3 regions of the Shewanella glacialimarina genome follow, and region 3 is predicted to be linked to each of the others. Evidence: predicted binding sites of a transcription regulator. Region 3 holds the regulator's gene; each other region holds the start of a gene.
What was found. Region 3 encodes sigma-54, which starts transcription at its own class of promoters, with help from an activator protein. Its sites were predicted from a motif close to GTTGGCACGNNNNTNGNNT; they were not measured.
Positions count from the first base shown of each region.

Region 1: the regulator sigma-54 is predicted to act here: its motif matches at 2,126-2,144, upstream of flhA (flagellar biosynthesis protein FlhA).
Region 2: the regulator sigma-54 is predicted to act here: its motif matches at 1,466-1,484, upstream of FJ709_RS15745 (P-II family nitrogen regulator).

Region 1 is NZ_CP041216.1:2,977,643-2,981,933, forward strand. Features, by position in the region: gene flhA (flagellar biosynthesis protein FlhA) at 1-2,080, opposite strand, end outside; gene flhB (flagellar biosynthesis protein FlhB) at 2,214-3,347, opposite strand; gene fliR (flagellar biosynthetic protein FliR) at 3,359-4,162, opposite strand; gene fliQ (flagellar biosynthesis protein FliQ) at 4,167-4,291, opposite strand, start outside.
Region 2 is NZ_CP041216.1:3,595,115-3,599,405, reverse strand. Features, by position in the region: gene nrfA (ammonia-forming nitrite reductase cytochrome c552 subunit) at 1-1,212, shown strand, start outside; gene FJ709_RS15745 (P-II family nitrogen regulator) at 1,542-1,880, shown strand; gene FJ709_RS15740 (ammonium transporter) at 1,893-3,143, shown strand; gene FJ709_RS15735 (hypothetical protein) at 3,238-3,579, shown strand; gene FJ709_RS15730 (tetratricopeptide repeat protein) at 3,700-4,291, shown strand, end outside.
Region 3 is NZ_CP041216.1:3,923,460-3,927,750, forward strand. Features, by position in the region: gene lptA (lipopolysaccharide transport periplasmic protein LptA) at 1-169, shown strand, start outside; gene lptB (LPS export ABC transporter ATP-binding protein) at 166-897, shown strand; gene FJ709_RS17140 (RNA polymerase factor sigma-54) at 1,058-2,551, shown strand; gene hpf (ribosome hibernation promoting factor) at 2,578-2,865, shown strand; gene ptsN (PTS IIA-like nitrogen regulatory protein PtsN) at 2,868-3,311, shown strand; gene rapZ (RNase adapter RapZ) at 3,308-4,165, shown strand; gene FJ709_RS17160 (HPr family phosphocarrier protein) at 4,199-4,291, shown strand, end outside.

The sequences.
Region 1 (4,291 bases), 950 kb from region 3:
CAATCCGTATCTGTTTCTCATCTGGAATTTCTTGATACGAAATTACCCTTAAATTTGGAATAGTGTACTTAACAAATCGTGACAGAGTTGAACGTAGCATGCCTGATGTCAATAAAATGGCTGGCTGACCAACCATTTCTTGTTTCTGTGAAGCATCAAGTAATGACTGCTGCATGCGTTCTGCAAGGCCTGGTTCAATATTTGGCCCCTCTCCCCCTGTCGCCTGCATAGACTTATGCAACATTTGTTCCAACTCTGGAGCCAAAGTAATGACGGGGATTTCTAGCTCAGGTCCGGATATTTCTTGCACAATCATACGTTTTAGCGCGATTCGAACTGCAGCGGTAAGCACTTCAGTATCATTACTTTTCGTGCCGTATTCCAGCAAAGTTTGCACTATAGTACGTAAGTCACGCACAGACACGCCTTCATTCAATAGATTTTGCATTACTTTAACTACATTACCTAGCGACATTACATCCGGAATAAAGCCATCAACAAGTTTTGGCGATTGCTTGGAAAGCATGTCCATTAATTGTTGTACTTCTTCATAGCCTAATAACTTAGCAGCATTATTACTGAGTAATTGGCTGATATGAGTTGCTACCACAGTTGCAGTATCTACCACTGTATAGCCTAGTGTTTGCGCATGCTCACGTTGCTCTGGTGCAATCCAAACGGCTTCTAGCCCAAATGCAGGATCGGTAGTTTCTATGCCATCAAGCTTGCCATAAACTTGGCCAGGATTAATGGCTAACTCACAATCATGTCTGACTTCAGCTTCACCGACGACCACGCCCATTAAGTGAATACGATATGAATTTGGCGATAAATCTAGATTGTCACGGATATGTACTGCTGGCACTAAAAAGCCTAATTCTTGTGATAATTTTTTACGTACACCTTTAATTCTACTTAATAATTCACCGCCTTGGCCTTTATCAACCAAGGGGATAAGTCTATATCCAACCTCTAAACCGATAGTGTCAACGTGACGAACATCATCCCAACTTAAATCTTTTGGTTCCTTATCTTTGACATCTACAGGGCCTTTTTTGACAAGCTCTAATGCTGCTGATTTTTTCTCATTAATACGTTTTTGTACCATATAAGCAGTGGCCGCGGTAATAAATGCAAAGCTGATAAAAGCGACATGTGGCATACCAGGCACAATACCCATAACAAATAACAAACCTGCAGCAATTGCTAATGATTTGGGCTTGTCAAACATCTGGCTCATCATCATCTGGCCCATGTCACCAGATTCATTTTGACGAGTAACCATCAGAGCAGCTGCAATTGAAAGTAGTAACCCAGGTATTTGGGCGACTAGACCATCACCAATAGTTAGCAGAGTATAAACTTCAACTGCACTAGAAAAGTCAAGTCCATGCTGGACCATACCAATGATAAAGCCACCCAACATGTTAATAACCAGAATCATAATACCGGCTATCGCATCACCTTTTACAAATTTTGACGCACCGTCCATTGCGCCATAAAAGTCCGCCTCACGGGTCACTTCTTCGCGACGAATTCGAGCTTGTTCTTGGTTTAGAATACCTGCGTTCAAGTCGGCATCAATGGCCATTTGTTTACCAGGCATAGCATCTAAGGTAAAACGTGCACTGACCTCTGAAATACGGCCAGCACCTTTGGTTACAACAGCAAAGTTGATAATGATCAAGATTAAAAACACAACTAAACCAACAGCATAGTTACCACCAATAACCACTGAACCGAAGGCTTCAATGACTTTACCCGCCGCATCGCCACCATTATGCCCTTCTAGTAATACCACTCGAGTTGAAGCCACATTTAAGGCAAGTCTTAGTAAAGTAGCTACTAAAAGTACTGTGGGGAAAGCGGCGAAATCGAGTGGTCTGTCGGTATAAATAGCGACAAGCAAAACGACTAAAGCCAGCGCAATATTGAATGAAAATAAGATATCTAATAAGAATGGCGGGATCGGTAAAACAATCATCCCTAATGCCGCCAATACTAATAGAGGCGTACCAATTCCTTTAAAGGTTGATGGTCGGATTTGTTTGAATTGGCCGAAAACTGCTTTTACATCCATTCGCGAAAGCCTTTTACTGATGAATTTTTGACGCGTACAGTCAATTAGCAAGAATTAAGCCAACAAAAAAATTCAATCATAATTTGATAATAGAATCTATTTACTACGATTAAAAAACAATCTAAGAGTGATATTAATGCTTTAGTTCATCAGGAATGGGTTGTTTTAACGGGACTGGTATAGGACGACGCCCCTTACCTTTTTGGTATTGTTTTAACTGAAATACATATGCAAGCACCTGAGCAACAGCGGTAAATAAGCCTTCTGGCACTTGTTGATCTACTTTTGTTGTATGATAAATAGCCCTTGCTAATGGTGGTGCAGACACAATCGCAACGTTATGCTCACGAGCGATTTCACGAATTTTAAATGCAACATCATCAACTCCTTTAGCAATTAAAAATGGTGCTGAGGAGCGGGCAACATCATATTTAACCGCTACAGCATAATGTTCAGGATTGACCACAATAACATCAGCATTGGGCACTTCGGCCATCATCCTTCTTTGCGCCATTTCTCGTTGCAGTTGTCTGACACGGCCTTTAACTTCAGGTTGGCCTTCAGAATCTTTATACTCGTCTTTAATTTCTTGTTTGGTCATTTTAAGTTGTTTATGGTGATTCCAAATTTGAAACGGTACATCAATAATCACAATGATTAGCATCGAGGAACATAACAGAATAAACATCCATACTAATAAATCTAAAGCATGGTAAACGTTGCCAGGTAAATGGTCGCTAGACAACATTAAAATATCGTGAAAGTAGATCTTTAGTAAGAAATAAGCAGCAATGGCTACTACCGAAAATTTGGCTATGCCCTTAGTTAACTCCACTAACGCCTGCGTTCCAAACATTCGCTTAAATCCACTAACGGGACTCATTTTACTGCCCTTGGGCATAAAAGCTTTTACAGAAAAAGACAAGCCACCTAAAACGATATTGCCCAAAAAGGATACCAAAGCGAGCAAAGCAATAAAACTTACCAAAGGCCAAGCAAGCTCATTTCCCACCACGCCCCAAATTCGATACATCGAATTAGTATCAAAAATTTGATCTCGCTCCATGGTAAAAATTTGTTTCATTATGGTATACAAACTTTTGGCAATAGCAGGCCCAGTCATAGCAAAGCCAACCGATGCAGCAAGTAACACCGCAGCAGTGCCTAACTCTTTAGATCTGGCAACCTGGCCTTTTTCACGCGCCTGTTCAAGACGCTTACTTGTGGGCTCTTCTGTGCGTTCTTGACCACTGTCAGCTTCTGACATTTACTGTGTCCTTAAAAATCCACATCACCATCAATTTGGCATTGCAGTTGTAAAATATCACACATCAATAATTGGGCTGCTAACCATACTTCATCAAAATGTGCCATGATAGGACCTAATGTTAGCCACAATATCACTAATCCGCTAACCATGGTGACCGGAAAACCTATTGAAAAGATGTTCAGCTGTGGTGATGCTCGGGTCATTACACCAAAAGATAAATTGATCAATAATAACGCAACAATCGCTGAAATAGACATAGTTAGTGCAGCACCGAACATATAAGATCCCCATTCAGCAAGATTTTTGTAGGTGGTAATATTAATACCCTCTGCCGATACTGGAATAGTTTCAAAACTGGCGACAATCATTCTAAACATCAGCAAGTGACCATCAACGGCTAAAAATATTAACGTCGCAAGAAGCAAGAATATATTACCCACCACAGGGGTTTGCTCACCAGAGCCCGGATCAACCATTGACGCAAAACCTAAACTGGTTTGCATACCAATAATATGCCCTGTCAGCACGAATGTTTGCATCATCATCACACTAACAAAGCCCATTGCAGTACCAATTAAAAGCTGTTGTAAAGTAATAAACACTGAGCTAAGTGCAAATAACTCTACATTTTCAACAGGGGGGAGAACCGGCACAATGGCAAACGTAAAGGCCATTGAGAAAAGCAATCTGACGCGGGAGGGCGTTGTATTGGCGCCAAAGACAGTCATGGTCATCAACATGGCTGATATGCGAAAAAGCGGCCATAGATACGTGGCTATTGTCTGACTGATTTCTTCAAACAATATTTCCATCGATCTACCCAATCACAACAGGGATAAGATTAATCATCTCGAAGAAAAAATCCATCATAGTCTGTATAAGCCAGTGTCCTAGAAACATCAGTGCAAATAAGGTCACCAATAATCTAGGTAGAAAACTCA
Region 2 (4,291 bases), 330 kb from region 3:
CCTAGCTTAGTGGTTTTATGGGCAGGTTACGGTTTCGCAAAAGATTATAATGCGCCACGCGGTCACCATTATGCGGTCACTGATGTCACTAACACATTACGTACCGGCGCCCCCAAAAATGCTGAAGACGGCCCAATGCCGATGGCATGTTGGAGCTGTAAAAGTCCTGATGTTCCCCGTGTAATTGAAGAGCAAGGCGAAGATGGCTATTTCGCGGGCAAATGGGCTAAAGGTGGACCTGAAATTGTTAACACAATCGGTTGTAGTGACTGTCATGAAAAAGGTTCACCTAAATTACGCATCTCTCGTCCATATGTCGATCGTGCATTAGATGCAATTGGCACACCTTTTGATAAAGCGTCACGTAAAGATAAGCAATCTATGGTTTGTGCGCAGTGCCATGTAGAGTACTACTTCGAGAAAACAGCAGATAAACCTGGTTTTGTGAAGTTCCCATGGGATATGGGAACCACAGTTGAGCAAATGGAGGTTTACTACGACAATATGGAGTTCTCTGATTGGACCCATGCTGTATCTCGAACTCCTATGCTTAAAGCACAGCACCCAGGTTATGAAACTTGGAAAGCAGGTGTGCACGGTAAAAACAACGTAACCTGTATAGATTGTCATATGCCTAAAGTGGCTAAAGCAAATGGTAAAGGTAAGTTTACCGATCACAAAGTGGGTAATCCGTTCGACCGTTTTGATGAAACCTGTGCTACCTGCCATAACCAAAGCAAAGAGTTCATGGTTGATTTAACTAATGAACGCAAGCAAAAAGTAGGTGAACTTAAAGCCAGTGCTGAAGCGCAATTAGTTAAAGCTCACTTTGAAGCAAAAGCGGCTTGGGATGCGGGTGCAACTGAAGCTGAAATGAAGCCCATCCTTATGGATATCCGTCATTCACAGTGGCGCTGGGACTTTGCAACTGCATCGCACGGCGTTGCAGCTCACGCAGCTGATGAAGCATTACGTATTTTAGGCACCGCGGTTGATAAAGCGGCTAATGCTCGTATCAAGCTTGCTCATCTATTGGCGGCTAAAGGTGTTAAGCAACCCATTGCTTATCCTGACACGTCGACTAAAGCAAAAGCACAAGCAGCATTAGGCATGGACATGAAAACAATGAATGCAGAAAAAGAAGCATTCAAGAAAAATCTAGTGCCTAAATGGCAAGAAGAAGCAAAAAAACGCGAAGCGACTTATAAGTAAGTTGTTAAGCTTACTCAAGGCAACTTTGAATAGTTAACTTGAATTAGCTAAATGCTTTAGTAAAGCCCTCGAAAGAGGGCTTTTTTTATGCGGTTTATAACTTGGCTAACGCTAATCTTTTCTTCGCTCATTTCATCGTAGAGCTGCACCAATATTAAGCGGCATGGTTTTGTAGTGCACCATTATGGTGCTAAATTGTCGCTATTTTTATTGAAAACTTACTCTATTTCTTTTTAAAACATTAACTTAAAAAACTGGCCTGATGATTGAATCTGTTTTATCAACAAATATATAACAAATTCATATTTTATTAATTTTTGGAGGTCGGGATGAAACTCGTCAGCGCAATCATCAAACCATTTAAATTGGATGATGTCCGTGAAGCAATAGCTGGTATGGGCATTGAGGGTATGACAGTTACTGAGGTAAAAGGTTTTGGTCGTCAAAAAGGTCACACTGAGCTTTATCGTGGTGCTGAATATCAAGTGGATTTTTTACCTAAAGTAAAATTAGAAATAGCCACTAAAGAAGAAAACCTAGATATGTTAATTGAGGCTATTACCACTGCAGCGCATACCGGCAAAATTGGTGACGGTAAGATTTTTGTAACTAATTTAGAACAAGCCGTGCGTATTCGTACCGGTGAAGTTGATAACGAAGCATTATAAGGGGCAATGATAATGGAAGAATTAGCAAAATTAGGACTAACTGTTAGCGAGTTACGCTTTGCATTAGATACTTTCTATTTTTTGATCTCTGGTGCATTAGTGATGTGGATGGCAGCAGGGTTTGCCATGTTGGAAGCTGGCTTAGTACGTTCAAAAAATACCACTGAAATTTTAACTAAAAACGTATGTCTATATGCTATCGCTTGTGTAACCTACCTGCTTGTTGGATATAACATCATGTATGTCGACAACGCTGAAGGCGGTATTATTCCTTCATTTGGAGCATTAATTGGTTCGCAAGCTGCTGATGCTGACCATGCGCTAGAATCTGACTTTTTCTTCCAAGTTGTGTTTGTTGCTACCGCGATGTCGATTGTATCGGGTGCAGTTGCAGAGCGCATGAAGTTATGGGCCTTCCTGGCATTTTCGGTGTTTATGACTGCAATTATTTATCCTGTAGAAGGTTATTGGACTTGGGGCGGTGGATTTTTATCAGAAGCTGGTTTTGTTGATTTTGCGGGCAGTGGCATAGTGCACATGGCTGGTGCGGCAGCGGCTGTTGCAGGTGTATTATTACTGGGTGCTCGTAAAGGTAAATATGGTGCTAACGGCCAGGTTAATCCAATTCCAGGATCTAACTTACCAATGGCAACTTTAGGTATGTTTATTCTGTGGATGGGCTGGTTTGGCTTTAACGGTGGCTCACAGTTATTGGTGTCTGATGCTGAAAATGCGTCAGCCGTGGCTAAGGTTTTCGTCAACACTAACTCTGCCGCCGCATTCGGTGCTATAGCAGCCTTGATTGTGTGTAAAGTGGTGTGGGGTAAAGCTGACTTAACCATGATATTAAACGGTGCTTTAGCAGGTCTTGTGGCAATTACGGCAGATCCATTATCGCCTTCACTTGTTATGGCAGGTGTCATTGGTTTGGTTGCAGGTGGTGTGGTTATTTTCTCGATTATTGGTTTTGACCGTATCAAAATTGACGATCCAGTGGGCGCAATCTCAGTTCATGGTGTAGCAGGTCTATTAGGGCTGATGCTAGTGCCATTATCAAATGCTGATGCAAGTTTTGGATCGCAGTTATTCGGTGCAGCAGTTATCTTTGGCTGGGTATTCACAGCGTCACTTCTAGTCTGGTTTGTTCTCAAAGTGACTATGGGTATTCGTGTTAGTGAAGAGGAAGAGTATGTCGGTATGGATGCATCTGACTGTGGTATTGACGCTTATCCTGAGTTTGTTAGCGTAAAAAACGGTAGCTAATTTTACAAGTGTCGTAATATTTAAGCAGAGTCCTTTAGGGCTCTGTTTTTTTATGTGCTAGATTTATTGTTTATGACATCATTTGAGACGGCCTATGAATACCTTCAATCACTTTATGACTTTTACGCTAATCGCGATAAGTTTAATGGTCAGTTATTCGCTTAGTGCTGGGCAAGTTGTGGTAAGAAAGTCATCTGAACAATTTGATGCTTTTGCCGTTCGCGATCAAATTGCTAAAGAGTTCGAATGGCAAGAGGCACTCAGAATGCAGCAGCAAATTGAAATTTTACAGGCCCTGCCAGTGGGCTGTATTCCATTTGCTTTGCCGTATCGATATTTTAGCTGTAATGGCTTTGCTTATCGTCCGTATGACTATCAAAATAAAGAGTTATTTATTAAAATAGATCCGCCTAAGCATCCAGCACAACCTAAATAGTACTCTGTGAATCTGAGTTGAACTGATTGATGCCCGTTGTTAAATTCACGTCTTTTTGGCTGAAAAGGGTTTACTTGACTAAACTTATCTTATTCTTATTTCGATTAAGAGGGTTGGGTTATGTGGTCTATTACCTTTCAACAGTACGTCAATCCTATTACTGGTTTACATCAACTTAAGCAAAGAGTGTTACCTATATTGGTAATGTTTGCACTCTTGTGGCCACTGTCTGGCTGTCAGTCTACGCCTGCTTCAGTAGAGCCTATTGATGTGGAATCACTATTCTATGACGAGCTATTTACCACAACTGATATCATCTCACCTGAGCAAATTTATAGCTTACCTTTGTCTTATGTCGCCCAAATAAAGCAAATTTATTCAAGAGATAATGCCACTAAACATCGGAAAATGCCTATTCACCAGTGGCTGGCCCAATATATTGGAGCGCAAAATGGTGGCTTTGAATACCGAGACCATTACACACGCCCTGCCAGTGAAACGGCCATTAATCGGCAAGGCAACTGTATGTCGCTGGTGGTATTATCAGCCGCATTAGCGGATGTGTTTAATATACCTGTAGAATTTCAAGATATTGATGTTGAGCCTGTTTGGGATAGGCGAGGCGGATTTTATCTTGTAAATGGCCATGTGAATTTATTCTTAGTCGCCACTACTGATGCTAATACTGTTTCATTTCGTGACAGCAAGATAT
Region 3 (4,291 bases):
AGGTAATGTGATCCGTTACAATATTAATGCTCAGGAACTTATCGCTGAAAGTACCGGTAAAGGTGAAGATCGTGTTATTACCATTATTCAACCGGAAAACTTCCAAAATGATAATTCACCAGTACAAAAATTACCTGAAATTCCGTTAAAAAAGCAAGGTAACCAATGACCCAAATTACCTTAACAGCTGAGAATTTAGCTAAAAGCTATAAAAGTCGTCAAGTGGTTAAAAGTGTCAGTCTAACTGTAAAAACAGGCCAGATTGTCGGACTACTTGGTCCCAATGGCGCAGGTAAGACGACCACGTTTTATATGGTTGTTGGCTTAGTCAAAAGTGATCATGGCCGCATTTTAATTGATGACGATGACTTAACTGCTGACCCAATGCATTTACGTGCGCGAAAAGGTATTGGCTATTTACCGCAAGAAGCCAGTATTTTTAGAAAGCTCAGTGTGCACGATAATATTATGGCCGTGTTGCAAACCCGAAAATCGATGACTTCGGATGAGCGAATTCAGGAACTTGAACATCTTTTAGAAGAATTCCATATTACCCATATTCGCGATAGCCTAGGCATGTCACTATCTGGAGGCGAAAGACGACGGGTAGAAATTGCACGCGCTTTAGCAGCCAATCCTAAATTTATATTGTTAGATGAGCCCTTTGCGGGTGTTGACCCTATTTCAGTGATTGATATTAAGAAAATCATTCTTCAACTCAAACACCGTGGCCTAGGCGTATTAATTACTGATCATAACGTCCGTGAAACACTTGATGTGTGTGAGCGGGCATATATCGTTAGTCAGGGAAATTTGATTGCCGAAGGCACTCCAACTGAAGTACTCAACAATCAGCAAGTTCGAGCAGTATACTTAGGCGAACAATTCAAGCTATAGTTAATCTAAATAGGATCTGAAGCACTTGCTTGGCATAGTGTTTCTGGCAACTAAGCTAATAGATCGTTTGTAGGTAAAGTAAAACCATTTGTTAAAAAATTGCGACTATCACTCACTTTAATCAGTGTAGAAAGCCGAATTCTTCTAGGGATCAGCAGTAATGAAAGCTTCACTCCAACTTAAAATGGGTCAGCACCTCACTATGACCCCACAGCTGCAACAAGCTATACGTTTGCTGCAGTTATCATCTTTGGAGTTACAGCAAGAAATTCAACAAGTATTAGATTCCAATCCTTTGCTTGAAATGGAAGATGAATTTTCAGCACTTAGCAACAAAAATGACAACTCAAAAGACCTATCAGAAACTGACTTCAATGAAATCAGTGCACCTGTAGTCGAAAAAGACACTTCAAATGTCGACACCGCAGAGTCAATGACTAAAGAGCAAATGTCTGAAGACTTGCCAATGGATACTACCTGGGATGAAGTGTACAGCGCCTCACCAATGGCAAGTCCTGGTTCGGGTTCAGGCAGCATGCCAAATGATGACATGCCCTTCCAAGGTGAAACATCCGAAGGATTATACGAGCATTTAGAATGGCAAAAAAATCTAACCCCTTTTTCTGAAACAGACCTAGCTATTGCCACAGCCATTATTGATGCCATTGATGACACAGGTTATCTCACCCAAAGTACTGAAGATATTTTAGAAGCTATGGGCGATGATTCTGTCGAATTAGACGAAGTAGAAGCGGTACTAAAACGCATACAACATTTCGATCCTCTCGGGGTTGCTTCGCGTAGTTTAAGTGAATGCTTGTTGATTCAACTTGTTCAGTTTGCACCAGATACGCCACATATTGATAATGCCAGAATATTAATCAAAGATTATTTAGATTTGATAGCAGGACGTGATTTTCGCACCTTAATGCGTAAAACTAAGCTAAAAGAAGATGAGCTGCGCGAAGCCATTGAATTAATTCAATCTTTAAATCCACGTCCTGGCACGATGATCACCCCACCGGATGATGAATATGTTATCCCAGACGTGTCAGTGACGAAAAAGAATGGCCGTTGGGTAGTTGAATTGAACCCTGATAACATGCCTAAAATAGGGATTAATCAACAATATGCCGCCATGGCAAAAAGTAGTAAGAGTTCAACAGATACTCAATTTATTCGAGGTCACTTACAAGAAGCCAAATGGTTTATAAAAAGCTTAGAAAGCCGTAGCGACACCCTGCTTAAAGTATCCAATTGTATTGTGCAATTTCAGCAAGGTTTTTTTGAGTATGGTGCAGAAGCAATGAAGCCTATGGTGTTGAATGACATAGCTGAAGCTGTCGAAATGCATGAATCTACTATTTCGCGTGTCACCACGCAAAAGTATATGCATACACCGCGCGGACTATTCGAACTTAAGTATTTTTTCTCTAGCCATGTAAGTACTGATGATGGCGGAGAGTGTTCATCTACAGCAATTAGAGCCTTTATTAAAAAGCTGGTGGCAGCTGAAAACCAGAGAAAGCCATTAAGCGACAGTAAAATGGCAGACCTTCTGGCAGAACAAGGGATCAATGTTGCACGTCGCACCATCGCGAAATACCGCGAAGCGATGATGATCCCTCCCTCAAACCAACGTAAGAGTTTATAATCTACCTAGGCAATTGGAGGAAAAATATGCAAATCACCTTGACGGGTCATCATATTGAAATTACTGAATCACTAAGAGAATATGTCACAAGTAAGTTTACAAAACTTGAACGACATTTCGATCAGATCAATAATGTCCACGTAGTATTAAATGTCGAAAAGCAACAACAGATAGCTGAAGCAAAAGTCAGCTTAAATGGAGCTGAAGTATTTGCGACATCTGAACATGCCGACATGTATCACGCTATAGACGCCCTGATTGATAAACTCGATCGTCAGGTCATTAAACACAAAGAGAAATTAACTAAGCATTAATGATGGAACTTAGTACCATCCTGCAGCCGGAATGCACCTCCTGTGCCACACCGGGCAGTAAGAAAAAGGTACTGGAGCTTATCAGCGATTTAGCTGCAGCCCAGTACCCATCCCTATCTTCACAAGAGATTTTTGAAAGCCTAGTGGCTAGAGAAAAAATGGGTAGCACAGGAATAGGCTCTGGCATTGCAATCCCGCATGGTCGTTTAACGTCCATCGTTCGCCCTATCGCGGTTTTTATAAAGTGCGAAGAAGCGATTTCATTTGATGCTATCGACAAACAACCAGTGGATCTCTTATTTGCATTACTGGTGCCAGCAGACCAGTGCCAGCAACATCTCAGTACCCTATCCTCAATGGCTGAAAAGTTATCGGATAAACAGATTCTTAAGCAGTTACGAAAAGCAAGTAACTCAACTGAACTCTATCAGGTTATCACAGCATGAAATTAGTCATTGTATCCGGTCGTTCGGGCTCAGGTAAATCTGTCGCACTTAGGGTACTAGAAGACCTGGGTTACTATTGCGTTGATAACTTACCACTGCCCTTAATTGGACGACTATTAGAGCAGCTTAGAAACACCAATGAACTGGTGGCCATAAGTGTTGATGTTAGAAATATAGAAGAGCAAGGTAAAGTATTACAGCAGCAGCTTGCGTGGTTATCTAAGGATACTGAAGTCATAAGCTTTTTTTTACAGGCAAGTGATGAAGCCCTACTAAAACGTTACAGTGAAACCCGCAGACTACATCCATTATCGAAAAAGAATATGTCCCTACAGGATGCGATTCAATTTGAAGGTAAGCTACTGGCGCCTATTTCTGAATACGTAGACCATTTTATCGACACATCTAAGTTAAATATTTATCAACTTAGTGATCAAGTACGTGAAATTTTAATGGGCAGTGTTGATAAAGAGTTAGTGATCAATTTTGAGTCATTTGGTTTTAAATATGGTATGCCCGCCGAAGCCGATTTTATGTTTGATGTACGCTTTTTACCTAACCCACATTGGGAAATAGAATTACGTCCCTTTACTGGATTAGATGAACCCGTGCAGGAATTTCTTGGCCAGCAACCGCTGGTAAATAAATTCATTTGGCAAATAGAAAACCTATTTGAAACATGGATGCCCCACTTAGAGCGCAATAACCGCAGCTACCTAACCATAGCTATTGGTTGTACTGGTGGCCAGCATCGTTCAGTTTATATCGCCGACCAGCTTGCTAAACGTTTTTCAAGTGGTAAAAAACATGTTGTTCAAGCAAGGCACCGAGAGCTTATAAACAAGCATAAATAATCGCTATTCAGTTACTTGTCGGAACTTAACTAAATGAGTCTTTTACAGCGCCAAGTCATCATATCAAACAAGCTTGGTTTACACGCACGAGCTGCTACCAAACTGGCTATTCTTGCTAATGAATTT